3 regions of the Polymorphospora sp. NPDC051019 genome follow, and region 2 is predicted to be linked to each of the others. Evidence: riboswitches for the same ligand, from Rfam matches in the RefSeq annotation. Region 2 holds a riboswitch; each other region holds the start of a gene.
What was found. A riboswitch is a leader RNA that binds a small molecule or an ion and turns the genes downstream of it on or off. The one in region 2 is predicted to bind cyclic di-AMP.

Region 1: another riboswitch for cyclic di-AMP. It lies ahead of AB0M79_RS29855 (C39 family peptidase); the one in region 2 lies ahead of AB0M79_RS33115 (NlpC/P60 family protein).
Region 3: another riboswitch for cyclic di-AMP. It lies ahead of AB0M79_RS17805 (hypothetical protein); the one in region 2 lies ahead of AB0M79_RS33115 (NlpC/P60 family protein).

Annotation. Positions count from the first base shown of each region.
Region 1 covers NZ_JBFBCH010000022.1:118,386-124,789, forward strand. The annotation lists gene AB0M79_RS29840 (excinuclease ABC subunit UvrA) at 1-53, opposite strand, end outside; gene AB0M79_RS29845 (VOC family protein) at 202-612, opposite strand; gene AB0M79_RS29850 (helix-turn-helix transcriptional regulator) at 623-1,066, opposite strand; cyclic di-AMP (ydaO/yuaA leader) riboswitch at 1,480-1,619, shown strand; gene AB0M79_RS29855 (C39 family peptidase) at 2,009-2,707, shown strand; gene AB0M79_RS29860 (SDR family oxidoreductase) at 2,764-3,501, opposite strand; gene AB0M79_RS29865 (peroxiredoxin) at 3,606-4,082, shown strand; gene AB0M79_RS29870 (hypothetical protein) at 4,168-4,866, shown strand; gene AB0M79_RS29875 (SDR family oxidoreductase) at 4,918-5,832, opposite strand; gene AB0M79_RS29880 (helix-turn-helix domain-containing protein) at 5,842-6,404, opposite strand, start outside.
Region 2 covers NZ_JBFBCH010000030.1:25,944-32,347, reverse strand. The annotation lists gene murQ (N-acetylmuramic acid 6-phosphate etherase) at 1-205, shown strand, start outside; gene AB0M79_RS33125 (sigma-70 family RNA polymerase sigma factor) at 683-1,684, shown strand; gene AB0M79_RS33120 (hypothetical protein) at 1,754-2,701, opposite strand; gene AB0M79_RS33115 (NlpC/P60 family protein) at 2,890-3,837, opposite strand; cyclic di-AMP (ydaO/yuaA leader) riboswitch at 3,889-4,028, opposite strand; gene AB0M79_RS33110 (DUF6232 family protein) at 4,530-5,216, shown strand; gene AB0M79_RS33105 (helix-turn-helix transcriptional regulator) at 5,284-6,147, opposite strand; gene AB0M79_RS33100 (helix-turn-helix transcriptional regulator) at 6,183-6,404, opposite strand, start outside.
Region 3 covers NZ_JBFBCH010000009.1:53,997-60,400, forward strand. The annotation lists gene AB0M79_RS17800 (glycoside hydrolase family 65 protein) at 1-1,495, shown strand, start outside; gene AB0M79_RS17805 (hypothetical protein) at 1,549-2,586, opposite strand; cyclic di-AMP (ydaO/yuaA leader) riboswitch at 2,591-2,722, opposite strand; gene AB0M79_RS17810 (hypothetical protein) at 3,000-3,443, shown strand; gene AB0M79_RS17815 (glycoside hydrolase family 19 protein) at 3,510-4,589, opposite strand; gene AB0M79_RS17820 (TerD family protein) at 4,882-5,118, shown strand; gene AB0M79_RS17825 (ABC transporter ATP-binding protein) at 5,123-6,404, opposite strand, start outside.

The DNA of each region.
Region 1 (6,404 bases), on a different contig from region 2:
TGGCTGTCGGCGATGTGTGGCGCGGGCGGCTGCGTCGTCGTGGCCTTGCTCATCGTGTCTCCATCTGTCGGGCGGGGCCGCGGTGGCGGCGTCGCCTGGTGCGTGGCGGGCCGGTCGCCCCGCTCCCCCGCCCGGCGCCGGTGTTCGGTGTCGTGGCGGCGCCGGGCGCGGGGGTCGGCGGTCATCGGTCGTTTCGTGGGTTCAGCCGAGTTCCTGGATGCGGACCATGTTGCCGGCGGGGTCGCGGAAGGCGCAGTCGCGGATTCCGTACGGCTGCTGGGTCGGCTCCTGGACGACCTCGGCGTCGCTGGCCTGGAGGCGTTCGAAGGTGCTGTCGAGGTCGTGGGTGGCCAGGACGACGCTGGCGTAGGTGCCTTTGGCCATCATCTCGGTGATGGTGCGGCGTTCGTCGTCGGTGATGCCGGGGTCGGCGGCCGGCGGGTGCAGGACGATGGAGGTGCCGGGCTGGTTGGTGGGGCCGACGGTGATCCAGCGCATTCCGCTGTAGCCGACGTCGTTGCGGACCTCGAAGCCGAGGGCGTCGCGGTAGAAGGCGAGGGCGGCGTCGGGGTCGGTCTGCGGCAGGAAGGTGTGGTGAATGGTGATGTCCATGCCGGTCACGCTAGTTGTGGCCGTTGGCTGCTGCTTCTCGATTCCTGATCGGTCTGGTCACCTGTTTGGCGACGCATGACGGGATTCCCGCGGTGGCGTGTCCGGCCTGGCGGCGGTAGACGCTGGGCGGGACGCCGACGAGTTCGGTGAAGCGGGTGCTGAAGGTGCCCAGTGAGGCGCAGCCGACGGTGAAGCAGACCTCGGTGACGCTGAGGTCGCCGCGGCGGAGCAGGGCCATGGCGCGTTCGATGCGTCGGGTCATCAGGTAGGAGTAGGGCGACTCGCCGTAGGCGAGCCGGAACTGGCGGCTGAGGTGTCCGGCGGACATGTTCACGCCGCGGGCGAGGGCCTCGACGTCCAGCGGCCGGGCGTACTCCCGGTCGATCCGGTCCCGGACGCGGCGCAGGCGGGCGAGGTCGCGCAGGTGCTGCGTCGTGGCGGAGTTGCTGGTCACGTGCGTGATGGTGCCATGGCGGTGGTGGGGTTGCCCAGCGTGGTCGGGGTGGTTCGGCCGGCTTTCTCCCACTGGTGGCCGGGCGTCACAGGGGCACCTTTGGTGTCGTGGCGGGTGGCCTGGCTGCCCGTACCCGATGATTTGGCCGAGAGGGCATGGGGGTCGTCTTTTCGGTGGCGTCGTGGTCGGGTGATGTATCGACGGTGGGCCTCGGGGGCGCCGTTGTTTCGGTGGTGCACACACCGTCCGTTCCGTTTTGGCTTTGCTGGGCGCTTGCGGCCCGGCTTCGCCCGGGTGCGGCGAACGCGAGTGCGATAGATCGCACCGCCAGAATCCGGTCTTGGCAGGGCGGGAGGGCGGCCAGTACGGTCGGGAAATCCGTTCCGGTTGTTGGGTCATCATCCGATGGCGCCGGAGCGGATCCGCTTAGTCGTATTCGTACGAGCCGGGGACCCAAGCAATCGGGGTGAATCCGTGGGCCGATGCCTGCGGTAGGGCGACCTTTCCCGCCCGAATCCGTCAGCTAACCCGGTAGGCGGTTGTGGAAGGAGACGACTGTTCGTGCGGTACCGAGCGTGCCTGGTTGGCACATCCCCCATTTCCCTGTCGTGCGGCCGCTTGTCGCGTGGACCGACGATCCTGGCTGTTTGCTGACGCCGGATCACTGATCACGACACCAGATCGGTTCGGAATCGACTGAGCCGGCCGTTGCCGGCTGTCCTTTTCCTGTTTCGCGTCTCCCGTTGTGGCGGCGGTGCCGTCTGCGGCCCGCCGTCGGTTTTGCGGGTCCTGTCCCGGGTGGGTCGCGATTCGTCGGTCTGGTCGACGTCTGCCGTTTTCGATTGGGACGCCGACGACAGTCGGCGGGTAATGGAGCTTCAAGTGGAAAACTCTCGTTCGTACAATCCGTTCCGTCGGGTTATCCCCAACCGTTTCCGTTCGGTGGCCGTGGCGTCGGCCGCCGTGCTGGCGGTGGCCGCGACGACGGGCAGCCTTTCGTCCGGTACCCCGACCGGGGCGGAGTCAAACGCGGGGGCCGAGTCGGGTGTGGTGCAGTTGGCGCTGACGCCGGAGCGGGCCCAGGCGGCGCCGCCGCAGGAGGCCGCACCCAAGGAGGCCGCGCCGAAGGCGCCGGCGGAGAAGACGCTGTCGTACGACTTCCAGTACCAGCCGAACGCGTACTACTGCGGTCCGGCGTCGACCCGTATCGCGCTGAGCGCGCAGGGGCACACGCCGAGCCAGGACAACCTGGCGGGGCAGCTGGGTACGACGTTCGCCGGGACGAACTCGTCGCACGACATCGCGCGGGTGTTGAACAAGGTGGTCGGCGGGGACGCCTACCGGGTGCGGGAGATTCCCGGCCAGAAGGCGACGTCGGCGCAGATGGACCGGCTGCAGGCGGACGTGGTCGAGGCGGTCGGCAAGGGGCGGCCGGTGGTGGCGAACATCGTCGGCGGGGCGACGGACAACGACGGCTTCTGGCGCAGCTTCCCCGGTGGGCACTACGTGACGATCGTCGGTTACGGCGACGAGGGGCGGCAGGTGCGGGTCGCCGATCCCAGTGGTGTCGGTCCGGCGAGCTACTGGATGAGCACGATCACGATGGCGCACTGGATGGCGTCGCGCGGTTACTCGTACTGACCGGGTACAGGTACGGAACAAGGGCCGGCCCTGGTGGGCCGGCCCTTTGTCGTGGGTCAGAGTCCGCCGGCGACGCGCAGGATGGTGCCGGTGGCGTACGACGCCTCGGGGCTGAGCAGCCAGGCGATGGCGTGGGCGATCTCGGGTGCGTCGCCGGCGCGGCCCAGTGGTGCGCGCTGGGCGATGCGGTTGGGGCGGTCGGGGTCGCCGGAGACGGTGTGGATGTCGGTCCAGACGGTGCCGGGTGCGACTCCGTTGACGCGGATGCCGCGTGGGCCGAGTTCTTTGGACAGGCCGATGGTGAGGGCGTCGACGCCGGCCTTGGCGGCGGCGTAGTGGATGTATTCGCCGGGTGAGCCGAGGGTGGCGGCGGCGGACGAGACGTTGACGATGGCGCCGCCGGCGTTCATGCGGCGGGCGGCCTGTTGGGCGCAGAGGATGGCGCTGACGAGGTTGACGTCGATGACGTGGCGCAGGTCTTGCGGGGTGAGGTCGACGAGTGGGCCGATGCGGCTGGTGACGCCGGCGTTGTTGACCAGGCCGGTGACCGTCCCCAGTTTCGCCTCGGTCTGGTCGAACAGGTCGGTGACCTGGTCGGGGTCGGTGACGTCGGCGCGTACGGCGATGCCGCGTCGGCCGGTGGTGTGGATGTCGGCGAGGACGGTTTCGGCGGCGGCGGTGTCGTCGCGGTAGCACAGGGCGATGTCGTGTCCGGCGGCGGCGAGCCGGCGTACGGTGGCGGCGCCGATTCCGCGGCTGCCGCCGGTTACCACGGTTACCGGTGTGTCGGGCACTGCCCACTCCCCCTCTTTCGGCTGGTCGTGGTGGTGACGCTACCGCGCTGCCGTCCGGTGTGGATGGCCGGCGTACGGTGGGCCGGTCGACGACGTGGAGGTGCGTGGTGGCCGGTCTGGGCAAGGGTGATCTGGTCGAGGACTTCGAACTGCCGGACGAGACGGGTACGCCGCGGCGGTTGAGTGTGCTGCTGGCGGACGGGCCGGTGGTGGTGTTCTTCTATCCGGCGGCGCTGACGCCGGGGTGTACTGCGGAGAGCTGTCATTTCCGGGACCTGGCTGACGAGTTTTCGCAGGTAGGGGCCAAGTTGGTGGGGGTCAGTCGGGATTCGGTGGAGCGGCAGCGGGAGTTCGCCGGCCGGTACGGGTTCGGTTATCCGCTGCTGTCCGACGTCGACGGGTCGGTGGCGCGGATGTTCGGGGTGCGGCGGGCGTTGCCGTTGGGTGCGCTGTCGACGCGGCGGATGACGTTCGTGGTCGGTACGGATCGGCGGGTGCTGGCGGCGATCCACAGCGAGGTGAGCATGACGGCGCACGCGGACCGGGCGTTGGCGGTGCTGCGGGAGGCGGCGGCGGGTTGACGCGGCCGGGGTGTCGTGCTCGACGTTGTCGGTGTGGCCTGGTAGGAAGGCTGCAATCAAACATGCGTACGAAAAGAGGGTTGTGATGGCGACGCGCACCGCTGGGTTGTCGACCGAGGAGCTGGAGGGCATCCGTGACTCGCTGGCGGCGGGTCGTAAGCCGAAGGTGGTGTTCACCGAGTCGGCGGGGCAGATCGCGGGGCAGGTCGGCCAGGTGGTGGCGCTGACGGATCCGGCGGTCTCCGAGGAGTGGGTGGTGGTCCGGTTCGGTCGTGACGAGCTGCCGTTCTCCCCCGCGGATCTGGGGATCGCGCCGCGGGTGCCGGCGGGCCGGCGGGCGGCGGAGCCGAAGGTGGGGGCCGTGGAGCCGGCGCCGCCGGCGGAGCCGGAGTTCAAGTTGGATCAGCCGGTGCCGGCCCCGCGGCCGGAGCCGGTGACCGAGTCGGAGCCGGAGGTGGAGGCGAAGCCGGCGCGGCGGGCGGCGAAGGCGGCCAAGGTGGCGAAGCCGAAGGCGGCGCCGGGGCTGACGGTGACGCTGGCGTACGCCGAGGGTGAGTGGACGGTGGGTGCGACGCAGGGCAGCAAGGCGTTGGCGAAGCCGTACGTCATCAAGCCGGCGGAGGCGTTGAAGATGGTGGCGTTGATCGACGTGCCTGGTGTGCACGAGGCGGTGGAGCAGATCGTGAGTGCCGAGCGGGCCGAGGCGGAGCAGCAGGCGGAGCGGTTGCGGTCGGAGTTGGCGGAGATCGAGGCGCGGCTGGCGGAGTTGCGCGACGCGGGCTGAGGCCCGGTGGATGCCGCTCACCCTGTGGCACGGCGCCACGGGGTGAGCGGGTCAGCGGTAGTCGGCGGCGTCGGCGTCGGGTTTGTCGCCGTAGTAGGCGTCGGTGATGAAGCGGGAGGCGTCTGGCCGGGAGCCGTCGAGGTCGGTGAAGCCGTAGTGGGCGGCGAGTTGGCCGGCGGAGAGCGCTTTTCCGGACCACCGGGCGTGGTCGGGGTCGGTGGCGAGGGCGACGACGGCGCGGCCGATGTAGTGCGGGGTCTCGGAGATGGCGAAGAAGCGGTCCTTGGTGATGCCGTCGCGCCAGTTGTGTTCGGTGACGCCGAAGCGGTCGAGCATGTCCTCGGAGCGCAGGAAGCCGGGGGTGAGGGCGACGGCGGTGACGCCGTGCGGGTGGAGTTCGTGGTGGAGCATGCGACCGATGCGGGTGATGGCGGATTTGACGAGGTCGTAGAACATGGTGCCGCGGTAGCGGTTGTCGAACATGTCGTCGCCGTCGGTGATTTCGCAGACCAGGCCCTGTTTGCGTCGGATGAGCAGCGGCAGGACGGTGTGCAGGGTGACGAGGTGGGTCTCCAGGGCGTTGCGTACGGCGCGTAGGCCGTTGTCGAGGTCGTGTTCCCAGATGGGTTTCCACTCGACGAGGTGGTCGCCGCCCCAGGTGTCGTCGAGGAGGATGTCGAGGCGGCCGTCCTGTTCGGCGGTGATGCGGTCGGCGAGGGCGCGTACGTCGGCGGGGTCGGTGTGGTCGCAGCGGACGGCGATGCCGGTGCCGCCGGCCCTGGTGACGAGGTCGGCGGTGTCCTCGATGGTTTCGGGGCGGCCGATGTCGCTGCGGGTGGCGCGGGTGGTGCGACCGGTGACGTAGACGGTGGCGCCGGCGGCGCCGAGTTCGACGGCCATGCCGCGGCCGGCGCCGCGGGTGGCGCCGGTGACCAGGGCGACGTGTCCGTGCAGGGGTGCGGTCATGGCTGCTCCTCAGGTGTGGACGGGGTGTCGCCAGCCGGCGAGGATCGCGTCGAGGTCGGTGTGGAGCCGGTCGCGCAGGCGGCCGTCGGGGCGGCTGGACCAGTGGATGGCGGCGCCGTCGGCGGTGGCGGTGAGGATGCGGGCGGCGATGGCGGCAGCGGGTGCGCCGGGCAGGGTGCCGGCTTCGACGGCGGCGCGGACCAGGGCCGCGACAGTGGCTTCGACGGCGCTGTGGAGGTCGGCGAGGCCGGTGCGCAGGTGTTCGTCGGCGAGTTCGGTGGCGAGTTGGGCGAGGTGGTTGGGGGCGGTGGCCGGGTCGTCGATCGCGGTGTAGCGGTCGACGAGGGCGTGCCGGATCGTGGCGACCGGGTCGCCGTCGTCGGGGCTGGTGGTGGCCGGCTGGCGTGCGGCGTCGATCGAGGCGGCGAGCATGGCGGTGAGCAGGCCGTGTTTGGAGCCGAAGCGGTGGATGAGGGTGCCGGCGCTGATCCGGGCTTCGGCGGCGATGTCGGCGAGGGTGAAGGCGGGGCCGTGGCGACCGATGACGGTGGCTGCCGCCGCCAGCAGCCGGT
Region 2 (6,404 bases):
GCTCCGGGGCCGGATGATCTCCATCCTGATCGAGGCGACCGGCTGCACCGAGGACGTGGCGGAGCAGGCCCTCACCGAGGCCGACGGGGACCTGAAGGCCGCCCTGGTGTCGCTGGTGTCCGGCGCCGGCGTCGAGGATGCCCGGGCCGCCCTGGCTCGCTCCGCGCACCGGGTACGCGACGCCCTCGCCCTGCTCGCCTCCTGACCGATTCCCGACTGATTTCGGTCTGATTTCCGCCCCGGACGGCGTCCTGTCCGGCGCATGTCAACCCGCTGTTCTCTGCCGTCTGCGACGTTCGTCACGGCGGGAAGCGATGATCCTGCCCGATTGTTCCTTCCATGGCGGGGTACTCCAAAAGCGTGGTGAACCGGAAGCGGTAATCGAACGTGTAGCTGAGGTGACGAGGATCGCAGCCCTCCCGGTGACCAGGGTCGCAGCGCCGGCCAGTCGGTCGGTGTTGTCGTTGACCGGGGTCGCGAAGGTGGATCGCCATGCATGCGGAAGTGCCCGGCTCCGAATCGCCCTGAACGGCGACGCTGACAGCAAACGTCAATCGCGCTCTCAGCAAATCTTCAGGCGTTCGTGACACTTTCCAATGACGAGACGGAATCGCCGACACGTCTCATCTGTTGTGTAGGTGTCAGGACGACAGGGCACAGCAGAGGTTACGGGGGAGGGCTGATGAACGTGGAGACCAGAGGCAAGAGGGCAATCGGGGCAGACGAGGGGACCGTGGGCAACGTGGAGAAGAAGATGGTCATGCGGACCGACGAGGTTGCCGAAGAACGCGACCTGGTCGGCGTCTACCTGCACGAGATCTCCCGGACGCCGCTGCTCGACGCGGCCACCGAGGTCAACCTCTCCAAGTCGATCGAGGCCGGCCTCTACGCGGAGCACCTGCTCGAGACCGACCGGGTGCCGGACGGGGTCGACCGCGAGGAACTGGAGCGGCTCGTCGCCGACGGCGAGCGCGCCAAGGACCTGTTCATCCGGGCCAACCTCCGGCTGGTCGTGTCGATCGCCCGGCGCTACGTGCGGTCCGGCATGCCGATGCTCGACCTCATCCAGGAAGGCAACACCGGCCTGGTCCGCGCCGTCGAGAAGTTCGACTACGAGCGCGGCTTCAAGTTCTCCACCTACGCGACGTGGTGGATCCGCCAGGCGATCAGCCGGGCCATCGCCCAGCAGGAGCGCACCGTGCGCCTGCCGGTGCACCTGGTCGAGGACGTCAACCGGATGCGTAACGTCGCCCGGCAGCTCACCCGTGAGCTGGGATCCGACCCGGAGCCGGAGCAGATCGCGGCGGCGCTCGGCGTTCCGGTCGAGCGGGTCCACGAACTCGTCCGCTGGTCGCAGGACACCGTCTCGCTGGACACCCCGGTCGGTGACGACGGCGACACCAACCTCGGCGACCTGGTCGCCGACAGCGACGCCCCGTCGCCCGAGGAGGTCGTGCTGACCGCCCTGGAGCGCCAGCGCATCGAGGGCCTGCTCAACCACCTCGACGACCGGTCGGCCGGCATCATGCGGGCCAGGTACGGCCTGGAGGACGGCCGCGAGCACTCGCTCACCGAGGTGGCGTCGCGGTTCTCGCTCTCCCGGGAGCGGATCCGCCAGCTGGAGATCCAGGCGCTCGGCCGCCTGCGCGAGCTGGCCCGGGCCGAGGGCCTGCAAGCGGCGTAACAGATCCGGCCACCCCGTACGGTCAAGCGGCCGGCACTCCCCGCGGGGAGTGCCGGCCGCTTCGTGCGTTCAGCCCACCGCCGCCGGGGCGGGGTCGGGCAGCCAGCCCAGCCCGACCCGGGCCAGGTACGCCCACCAGCCGGTGTGGCGTCCGTAGCGGCCCCGGATCTCGGCGGCCGACGGCGGCGGATCACCGTAGACCGCCCGGGCGACCAGCTCGAACTGGGCCATCTCCAGCGGTGCGTCGTCGGGCCGGCCGAGCACCCGCAACAGCAGCGAATGAGCGGTGAACGGGCCGACGCCCGCGACGCCGAGCAGGGCCGCGCGGACCTCGTCGTAGGGGGCGGTGTGCAGCCACTCCTCGTCGAGGGCGGCGATCCCCTCGACGACGCCCCGCAGGCGCTCGGTGCGCTGCCGGTGGCCGGTGTAGCCGGTCAGCTCGTCGTCGGTCAGCCGGGCGATGGTCGCCAGCGAAGGGAACGCGGTGTAGGCGGTGCCGTCGAGCCGGACGGTCGTGCCCAGGTCGGCCATCAGGCGCCGTTTGCGGGCCGCGGCGAACCACTGCGTGCTGCGCTGGGTGAGCGTGAAGTAGACCGCGCCCTCGGCGAGTGACGCGAACCGGACCTGGTGCAGGCCGCGAAGCACCGGCAGCAGCGGGGCCATGGCCGGGTCGGTGTCGGCGGCGGCCAGCAGCGGCGCCGGATCGTCCGCCAGGCTGAACCAGCGGGCGACCAGCCGCTCGACGGCGCACAGGTCGGCCGGCGCCAGCGGGATGTCGGCGAAGACGGTCAGGGTGACACCGGGCGGGCCGGCGGCCGCGGCGACCTCGACCACGACCGCCCGGTCGGGACGGCCGGCGGGAGCGGGGAGCAGCAACGCCTTGCGGACCGCGTCGCCGGTGCGGCGATGGTCGCCGGCGCCCGGGCCGAAGCCGTCGAGGGCACGCAGGCTCAGGTCGAACGAGAACGGGGGCAGAGCAGGCAGAACGGTCCGATGGACCGCGGGGAGGTCTGTCATGCCGGCCAGCATGGGGCGGTCCTACGACAATCGCCGTTCAAGATCGCCGTTTCGGCGCCGAATGTGCAGTCGACTGCGTTATCGGCGCCGAAACGGCGATCTTGCGGTGTTCGCGATCCGGTCACCGGACCGCCCGACGGTCCCCGCGTGCGACTGGCACGGCGGGGCCGCCGGGCGGCAGGAGTGGTCTAGCGCACCCGGCCGTAGCCGTACGGGGGCATCATGTCGACGCTGGAGATCTTGACGCTCTCGCCGAAGGTCGGTGCGTGGATCACCTTGCCGCTGCCGACGAAGATGCCCACGTGGCCGAGGTTGCTGTAGAAGACCAGGTCACCCGGCTGGAGCGCGCTCCGGCTGATCTTCGCCACCCGGTCCCACTGCATGGCCGCGTTGTGGGGCAGCGACTTGCCGGCCGCCCGCCACGCCGCCAGCGTCAGACCCGAGCAGTCGTAGCCGTTCGGGCCGGAGGCCGCCCACACGTACGGCTTGCCGATCGCGCCGTACGCGAACCGGACCGCGACACCGGCCTGCCCGGAGACCGCCGGGATGCTGCCGGTGTAGGAGCTGCCCGGGTTGGTGGCCGCGCCGTACGCCCGCTCCCGCATCTCGTACAGCTTCTTGAGGTCGGCCTCGATCTTCTTCTTGCCGGCCTGGAGTTCCTTGGCCTGGGCGGTCTCGCGGGCCAGGGTGGCGTCGAGCCGTGCCTGCTCGTCCAGGTATTCGCGCTGGGTCGCGGTGAACCCGCTCACCTGCGACTGGCGTTCGCGGGCGAGCTGTTCCAGGGTGCCCAGGCGGTCGACGAGCGACCCGTTCTCGCTCGCGGTGAGGATCGCCTGGATGGTGTCCAGGCCGCCCGACTTGTAGGCCCGGGCGGCGATCGTGCCGACCTCGACCTCGGTCTGGGCCAACTGCTCCTGCAGCGGTCCGAGCTTGGCCTCCACCGCGGTCTTGGCCGCCTTGGTTGCCTTGATCTCCTCGTTGAGTTTGTTGTAGGACTCGACGACCTTCTCCAGCTCGGTCGACGACTTGTTGATCCGCTGCGTCAGCTCGCTGACCGACGGTTCGGCGGCGGCACCCGTGGCGGGTACGACGAGGCCGATGGTGATGCCGGTCAGGACGACGGCGCGCAGCAGCATCCGGGCGGGCGACAATACAGGCAGAGCCTTTCTTCCCCGGGTCACGCCCGATCGACGTGATCCAGCCGCCTACCGGGTTAGCTGACGGATTCGGGCGGGAAGATCGCCCTACCACGAAACGTGGATTCACCCCTTGGTGCCGGTGGGTTCCCGGTTCACCGGTCCGGTCGACTGCGCAGCGTGATCGGATGTCGACAATGGATGACCGGTGATTCGGCGGCGCCGGGCCGGCGCCTCCCGAGGGGGTTGGCTGACGACCGGACCAGCGGCTCCAACCTAGTCGTGGTCCGGATCAACCGAAAGAGGGCGGCTGCGTGATGTGGAGCGAAGTTGCCTGGTCGGGGCGCGATGTGCTTACTGTCCGTTGTTGTCGCTGTGCGCTGCGTCGATTGCCGGCTCGATCGGGATCGCGGATGGACCGCGCGGCGGACGCTGCGATCAAAAGTCGATCTTGCCAAGATTGATTGTTGTTTGAGGCTATTTGTCGCTCTTGGCGGTATCAATCGGATCAAATGTGTGCAATGTGGTGGCTATGGGTGTCCAGGGGGCCACCTGCCGCCTGTAAAAGTGCCAGGTTGCACATTGCCCCCCTTCTCTTTTGGCGCGCGGGTCCACACAATGGTGTTAGGCCGTAAAGGTTTCGCGGAACCGGCGCCGCAACGAGAAGGCGATCGGCACCTGACTGCCATCAGATGCCGATCTTTCGAACCGCATGTGGATCTTTCGGGACACGTGCCGACCTCAGAACACTGGCGATTTCGATCTACGTCGATTTTGATCTACGTCGCTCTCGATCTGCGTCGCCGACCCGCGTCACGAGCCCTTGGAGGCATCTCGTGAATGCTACCCGCCAACCCACCCGCCCAACAGAGGCCATGTCCGGAAAGCCCGAATGGGTAACCCGCCGGACACCTGCCACGATCTACCGCCAGCCCGGTCTCTACATCACGACGGAGTGGTTCGTGATCGGCAAACGGCGCTACCCGATCTGGGAGTTGACCAACCTGCGGACCGGGCGTGGCCGACGGGATCCACTCATCGTCCGGTCGATGCTGGTCACCGCGGCGGTGGTCGCCGGAATCGGAGTCACCCTCGGCTTCGTCCGCGAACTCCACACCATCAGCCCCGCCACCTACCTGGCCCTCGGCGCCGCCGCCATGGTGCCCATGCTGACCGCCGCCGTCGGATACCGGCTGCGGCCCAGGCCGTACGAGCTGTGGGCCGACATCCGCGGCCGGGCCGTCATGGTCTTCAGCACCGACCAGGAACGGGTGTACGGACAGGTCTCCCGGGCGTTGCTCCGGGCCAAGGAAGCCGCCCGGTACGGCGGCATCGCCGACCCGCTGGCCGCCGCCGGCCAGTGGCCGACCGTACGCTGACCGCACCACGACGCGGACGGATCCCTGCCGGATCCGTCCGCGTCCGCGTGTCCGGCCCACCCCGGGCTCAGCCGAGGTCGTCGGCGATCCGCGCGATGCGCGCGAGCGACGCCGCCGGCTCCAGCGACATGCCCTGGAGGGTCCGGAAGGCAGCCACGTAGGGCTCCACCGTGTCCGACGTGTCGGTCAGGTCCTGCGACAGTGGACTGCCGACGAAGACCACGTCGGTGTCACCCGTACCCGGGAACCGGACGACGATGAACGGGGCGCGTACCGCGTAGTCCGGCACCTGGAACGGCAGCACCTGGATCGTGATGTTGGACCTGCGGCCGGCCTCGACGAGATGCCGCAACTGCTCGCGCAGGCAGGGCGCCCCGCCGGTCTGCCGGTGCAGCACCGACTCGTCGAGTACGACCTCGATGGACGGCGGGTCGGCCCGGTCCAGCACCTCGTGCCGGCGGCGTGCCCGTACGTCGTCGACGATGTCGAGATCGAACGGCTCCACCGCGAAGCGCAACGAGGCGACGGTGCTGGCCCGCGCGTACGCGTCGGTCTGCAACAGCCCCGGAATCCCGACCGACTGGAAGACCAGCAGGCTCGACGCCTCGACCTCGAGCCCGATGTACGACAGGTACGGCGCCGGCAGCCCGTCGCGGTATCGCGACCACCAGGCCCGGCGACGGGAGACCCGGGCCAGGGCGACCAGCTCCGCGACCTGCTCGGAGTCGGTCAGCCGGTAGTGGCTGATCAGCGCCTTCACGTCGTTGGTGGAGACGGAGACGGCGCCGGCCTCGATCCGGATCACCTTGGACAGCGACCAGTCCATGGCGTCGGCGACCTGTTCCTGGGTGAGGCCGGCACCCTCCCGGGCCGCCCGCAGTGCCGAGCGCAGTCGCCGGCGTCCGATCGTCGCTCCGTGTAGCGCGGTCATCGGTGGCCTCCTCACCGAACCGGAGCCGGGGATCGTCAGCCGATCTGGCGGGCGATCCGGTCGATCGTGGCGATCGACTCGTCGCGCCCGAGGGACATCTCCCGGAGCCGCTGGAACGTCTGTTGGTAGGGCGCCACGAGGTCGGGCCGGTCGACGATGTCCTGGGCCAGCACGCCCTCGAGGTAGACGACCGGAGCGTCGTCGGAGCCGGGAAAGTCCAGCACGATGAACGATCCCTGACTGGCGTACGTGCCCGC
Region 3 (6,404 bases), on a different contig from region 2:
TTGGGAGGGCCTGGTCCGCGAGCAGCGCGAATACCTCGACGACTTCTGGGACGCGTCCGACGTGCGGGTCGAGGGTGATCCCGAGGTGCAGCAGGCGGTGCGGTTCGGGCTGTTCCACGTGTTGCAGGCCGGCGCGCGGGCCGAGTCGCGGCCGATCGCCGCGAAGGGCCTGACCGGTCCGGGCTACGACGGCCACGTCTTCTGGGACACCGAGACGTTCGTGCTGCCGGTGCTGACGTACACCCAGCCGGCCGCGGTGGCGCACGCCCTGCGCTGGCGGCACGCCACCCTGGACCTGGCCCGGGACCGGGCCCGGACCCTCGACCTGCACGGGGCGGCGTTCCCGTGGCGGACGATCCGGGGCCACGAGTGTTCGGCGTACTGGCCGGCGGGCACCGCCGGCTTCCACATCGGCGCCGACATCGCCGACGCCGTCCGCCGCTACGTGCAGGCGACCGGGGACACCGAGTTCGAGCGCGAGATCGGCCTGGAGCTGCTGGTGGAGACGGCGCGGTTGTGGCGGTCGCTGGGCCACCACGACCGGCACGGCCGGTTCCACATCGACGGGGTCACCGGGCCGGACGAGTACACGGCGGTGAAGGACGACAACGTCTACACGAACCTGATGGCGCAGCGGAACCTGCTGGCCGCCGCGGAGGCGGTGCAGCGGCACAGCGAGGAGGCGTGGCGGCTCGGCGTCGACGACGAGGAGACCGCCGCGTGGCGGGACGCGGCCGGGTCGATGTACGTGCCGTACGACGAGGAGCTGGGCGTGCACCCGCAGGTGGAGGGCTTCACCCGCTACCAGGAGTGGGACTTCGCCGCGACCCCGCCGGACAAGTACCCGCTGCTGCTCAACCACCCGTACTTCGACCTCTACCGCAAGCAGGTGGTCAAGCAGGCCGACCTGGTGATGGCGATGCACCTGCGCGGCGACGCGTTCACCGCCGAGGAGAAGGCGCGCAACTTCGTCTACTACGAGCGTCGTACGGTTCGCGACTCGTCGCTGTCGGCGTGCACCCAGTCGGTGCTGGCCGCCGAGACGGGCCATCTCGAACTCGCCCACGACTATCTGGGCGAGGCCGCCCTGATGGATCTGCACGACATCCACCAGAACACCCGCGACGGGGTGCATGTGGCGTCGCTGGCGGGGGCGTGGATCGCGCTGGTGGCCGGGCTCGGCGGGATGCGTGACCACGACGGCCGGTTGTCGTTCGCGCCCCGGCTGCCGAGCCGGATCGGCCGGCTGGAGTTCTCGTTGATGTGGCACGGCCGGCGGTTGCGGGTCGACGTGCGGCCGCACGAGGTGACGTACGCGCTGCGGGACGGCGACGACGACACCCGGCTGGAGTTGCGGCACCACGGTGAGGAGGTCACGGTGACCTGTGACGATCCGGTGACCCTGCCGATCCCGGCGGCTCCGCTGGCGGGGCCGCCGCCCCGCCAGCCGCCGGGGCGTGCCCCGGCCCGCCGGTCGGCGCTGGGCGAGCTGTGACGGATACGCCGGAGCCGGGTCGCGCAGGCGACCCGGCTCCGGCGTGAGTGTCCCTACAGCAGGGACAGGTGCACGTGGTTCGTGTGGTCGGTGTTCGGGTCGCCGTAGGCGCCGCTGTACGACTTCCAGCCGATCGCCGGTAGCCAGACCTGTTTGAACCAGATGACGTAGAGGATGCCGAGCCGGTCGGCGTTGCGGACCAGGAACGCGGCCAGGTTGTTGCCGTACAACCTGTTCTCACCCTGCGCGACGCCGCCGAAGCCCTTCTTCTGGGAAGAGAAGTCGCAGGCGCGTCCCTTGGGGTGCTCGTACGGCCCACCGGGGCGGTAGCAGGAGACGTACCAGTTGAACCCGGCCTTCTGGGTCTCCTTGAGCGCGTGCAGGGTACGCGCGGTGATGCATCCCGAGGTCGTCGGGTCGTTCTGGTTGCACGACTGTGCCGGCCACGATCCGTCGCGGTTGCGCGGGGCCTGCGCGGCGATCGGCGAGGTCGCGTTGACGAACCCGCCGGTCGAGGCGCCGCCGGCCAGCCGGAGCGCCTTCTCGGTCTCGGCCTTTTTCTTCGCCATGACCTCGAGTTGCTGCTGCTCCTCGGTGACGGCCTGGTCGATCGCGGCCTTGGCCCGGTTGGCCTGGTCGAGCGCGGCGTTGAGTTCGCGCATCTTCCGGTTGTCGTGCTGGGCGAGGGCGTCGAGGCTCTCGGCGCGGTCGAGGAAGTCCTCGGGCGACGCGCTGTTGAGCAGCATCATCATCGGCCCGATACGGCCCATCCGGTAGGCGTTGGCCGCCACCTGGCCGATCTCGGGCTGGAGCACCTCGATCTGCTTTTCGACCTTCTGTAGTTCGAGGGTGAGCTGCAGCTGGCGCTTGCGTGAGTTGTCGACCGCCGTCTTCGCCTCGACGTAGCCACGACTGGTGGCTTCCATCACGTCGCGCAGCAACGGGTTCTCACCCTCGTCGCCGGGCGTCGTCGGTGCGGAAGTTGGCTCGGCGTGTGCCGTGCCGGGGGCGACCGCCAAGCCGATGAGCACGGCTACGGCGGTCACGAGCGTGACGGGCAGCGACTGCCGCCGACGCTGGAATGACGTCATCTACCGTTCCTCCCATCTGCCGCCGACCGGGTTAGCTGACGGGTTCGGGACGGAAGGATCCCTACCGCTGGCGCGGATTCACCCCGGGACACCTGGTTCCCCGGCTCGCCTCGCGGCGATTGGGCGGCGGTCACCACCGGCGCCGATGGGCGCCGCCGGGCGGAGACCGCGGGCCAGCCTACCGGATGGTTCGGGTCCGTCGCTCCGGAACCACCGAGCCACTACCAGGGCGGATGCGTTACAGGACAACGACTTTCGGTGATGTCTGCTGGTCGGTCGAGCCGGCCGCCGGCGGCTGCCGGGCGGTGACTTGCCAGCTTGCTGACAGGTTCCACATGGCCGGCGCCCAGCGGCACGACTCATGGTGAATCCCGGTAAACCGTCCAACCGTTACCAATCGGAGGAAAGTGATCATGCAGATCGTCCCCAGGAAGGCGGCACTCGTCGGCCTCGGTGCGGCCGGGGTGCTCGCTCTGGCGGTGGCCGTACCGACCGTGGCCCTCGCCGAGGATCCGACACCCGCGCCGTCGACGTCGTCCTCCAGCGCGCCGTCCCGGACGGAGCAGCACGAGGAACGGCGGGCCGAGCACAACCGGCAGCTCGCCGAGGGGCTGGCCGCCGAACTCGGCGTCGACGTGGAGAAGGTCAGCGCCGCGCTGGAGAAGGTGCAGGGTGACCTGCGCACCGGGGCCGAGCAGGAGCGGCAGGCGAAGCTCAAGGAGCGGCTCGACGCGGCGGTCGAGGAAGGCAAGCTGACCCGGGAGCAGGCCGACGCGATCATCGCGGGCGCCGAGGCCGGCGTGTTCGGGGGCAAGGGCGGCGGGTTCGGGCCGGGGCCGGGACGCGGCGGACGCTGACCGGAGCCCGGCACCCACCGGATCGCGGGCCGGCGGCGGACCTGTCCGCCGCCGGCCCGCGCGGTCTCAGCAGTAGAGGTTGTTGCCGGGCGTGGTGCCGAGGATCTGGACGAACCGCTGGTAGGCGTTCACCCGACTCTGCACCGTGGCCGGGTTGCGGCCGTTGCACTCCAGCGCGCCGTTGATGCTGCGGATCGTCTCGCCGAAACCGATCCCGTTGACCATCGCGTGGTGCGGGGTCATCGTGCCCGGACCCGACTGGGTGTTCCAGTACCACAGCGCCGTCTTCCAGGCCACGGCCGCGTCGTTCTGCACCAGCCACGGGTTGGTGAGCAGCGGCAGGCCGAGCGCGTCGCCGGCCGCCTTGTAGTTGAAGTTCCAGCTCAACTGCACGGGGCCGCGGCCGTAGTAGGCGGCCTGGCCGGCCGGGCAGCCGTACGGCTGGCTGGTGTCGCAGTAGTGCGGGTAGTTGGCCTGGTTCTGCTCGACGATGTGGACCAGGCCGCCGGTCTCGTGGTTGACGTTGGCCAGGAAGGCCGCCGCCTCGCGCCGCCGGGTGGTCTCGTCACCGGTCTTGGCGAAGCCCGGGTACGCGCTCAGCGCGGCGGTCAGCCCGCTGTAGGTGTAGAAGCCGTTCCGGCTCGGGAACATCTGGTTGAACTGCGCCTGGCTGACCACGAAGCCAGTGTTGCCGCCCGGCGGGGTGGTGGGCGGCTGCCCGCTGCAGGAGTAGGGCTCCCAGTACCAGGTGCTGATGATCGGGTCGTACCCCGGGTTCTCGTGCTTGGCCCGGTAGTACTGGCCATTGGTGTAGCGGACGATCGAGCCGGCCGGGTACCACTGGCCGGCGACCCAGGCGGGATGGTTGCAGTTGGTGCCCGGCGGCGGCTGGGTGCCGCCTCCGCAGGTGCCCTGGTCGGCCCAGACGCCGGAGCCACCGGTGCTGGGCGCCTCGCCCTGCGTCCACCACTTGGCCTGCCAGTTACGGCCGTTGTGGGAGGCGGTCATGCCCCCGGTGTAGACCGCCGAGGAGTTCCAGGCGGTCGCGCAGGTCGCGGCGGACGCGGACGACATCGGTACGACGACGGCCAGGGCGACCGCGACCGCGAGTGCGGCCAGCGACGCGATCGTGCGTTTTCTGGACACCTAATCACTCTCCTCGTTACAGCAGACGTAGACAGCCATCTTTTAATAAACTTTACTAACCTATTCCGTCGATCAGCGCAAGGGATCGAGCCCCGGACATACGCGGGGCGCACGACGGCACCGGTCGAGGTCATCCGGCGGGAAGACGCCACCGGGTCACGCCGCACGGCCGGTCGCGGGGCGAACCGGATGGACCGACCGAGCTACCCAACGGCCAAAATGATCTAGATGAATACTCTTCGCCGCACGGTGCCCAATACGGTCGAACGACCCCGAGCACGAGGAGCCACCCGTGTCACCGCTGGTCAAAGGAGCCAGCACAGCGCTCACGTCGACCCGGGCACGGCTCGTGCCGAGCTGGACCGCCGGCGCCGACGTGGACGCGTCCGCGCTCCTGGTGACCGCGGCCGGCAGGGTCCGCGGCGACAAGGACCTCGGGTTCTACGACCAGCAGCACCACCCGAGCGGCGCGGCCGTCCACCCCGGAAAGCGGACCGGTCCGGCCGGTCCGCTCAACGGCTACAGGTGAGGCGTCAGCGCCAGCCCACGTCGATCCGGTCGCCGCGCTCGTCGAAGAAGTGCAGGGCGTCCAGGCGTACCGAGATCGCCAGCGGATGGCCCGCCGACACCCCCGGGTACGGCGCCAGCCGTACGGCCAGTTCCGCCGGCCGCCGGTGGTGCCGGCCGGGGTCGCTGAGCACACTGGTCCGGCCGCCGGCCTGCCGCTGCCGCGGGATCGAGCGGCCGGCGTCCGCGCCGCGCCCGGTCAGCCGCTGGACGGCATTACCGAGCCGCTTGATCGGCCCCGGCTCGGCGGCCTGGCCGGGGACCGCGCCGCTGATGTCGTCGACGACCACGGCGGTCGCCCCGATGTCGAGGTAGGCCAGCGACTCGTGTCCGTGGTGCTCCAGGTAGCGGATCCGGCCCTGGAGCACGTCGCCCTGGGTGTCGGGTGCGACCGGGGTCAGCGCCTCGGCCCGCATCCCGACCACGATCCGCTCACCGTGGTAGTGCGCGACGGCCCGCGCCCGGATGTCGTCCCACGGCAGGTAGAGCGCCTGGTCACCGAGGTTGAGCGTGACGTAGCGGTCCAGGTGCACGTAGACCGACGCCTCGAGCAGGTTCATCCGGGGGCTGCCGAGGAAGGCGGCGACGTAGAGGGTCGCCGGCCGCCCGTAGACCTGGGTGGGGGTGCCGACGTCCTGGAGCACCCCCTTACGCATGATCGCCACCCGGTCGGCCATGGTCAGCGCCTCGGCCTGGTCGTGGGTGACGTAGATGGTGCTGACCTTCAGCTCGCGCACCAGCCCGGAGATCTCGGCCCGCAGCTCCGCCCGCAGACCGCTGTCCAGGTTGGACAGCGGTTCGTCCATCAGGAACAGTCCGGGGCGGCGTACGATCGCGCGCCCCATCGCGACCCGCTGACGCTGGCCACCGGAGAGCTGGTTCGGTTTACGGCCGAGCACGTCGCCGATGCCGAGGGCGCTGGCGACGTCGGCCACCCGCTCACCGCGCGGAGCGGGCTCCACCCCGGACAGCCGCAGCGGGAAGGCGATGTTGTCGCCGACCGTCATGTGCGGATAGAGGGCGAAGTCCTGGAAGACCATGGCGATCCGGCGGTCGCGAGGTGGCAGGTCGTTGGCCAGCTCACCGTCGAGCAGGATGGCCCCCGAACTCGGGTCCTCCAGCCCGGCGACCATCCGCAGCACGGTGGACTTGCCGCAGCCCGACGGGCCGAGCAGCACCATGAACTCGCCGTCGTTAACGTCCAGATTGACGTTGTCGACCGCGATCGTGCCGTCGTGGAACACCTTT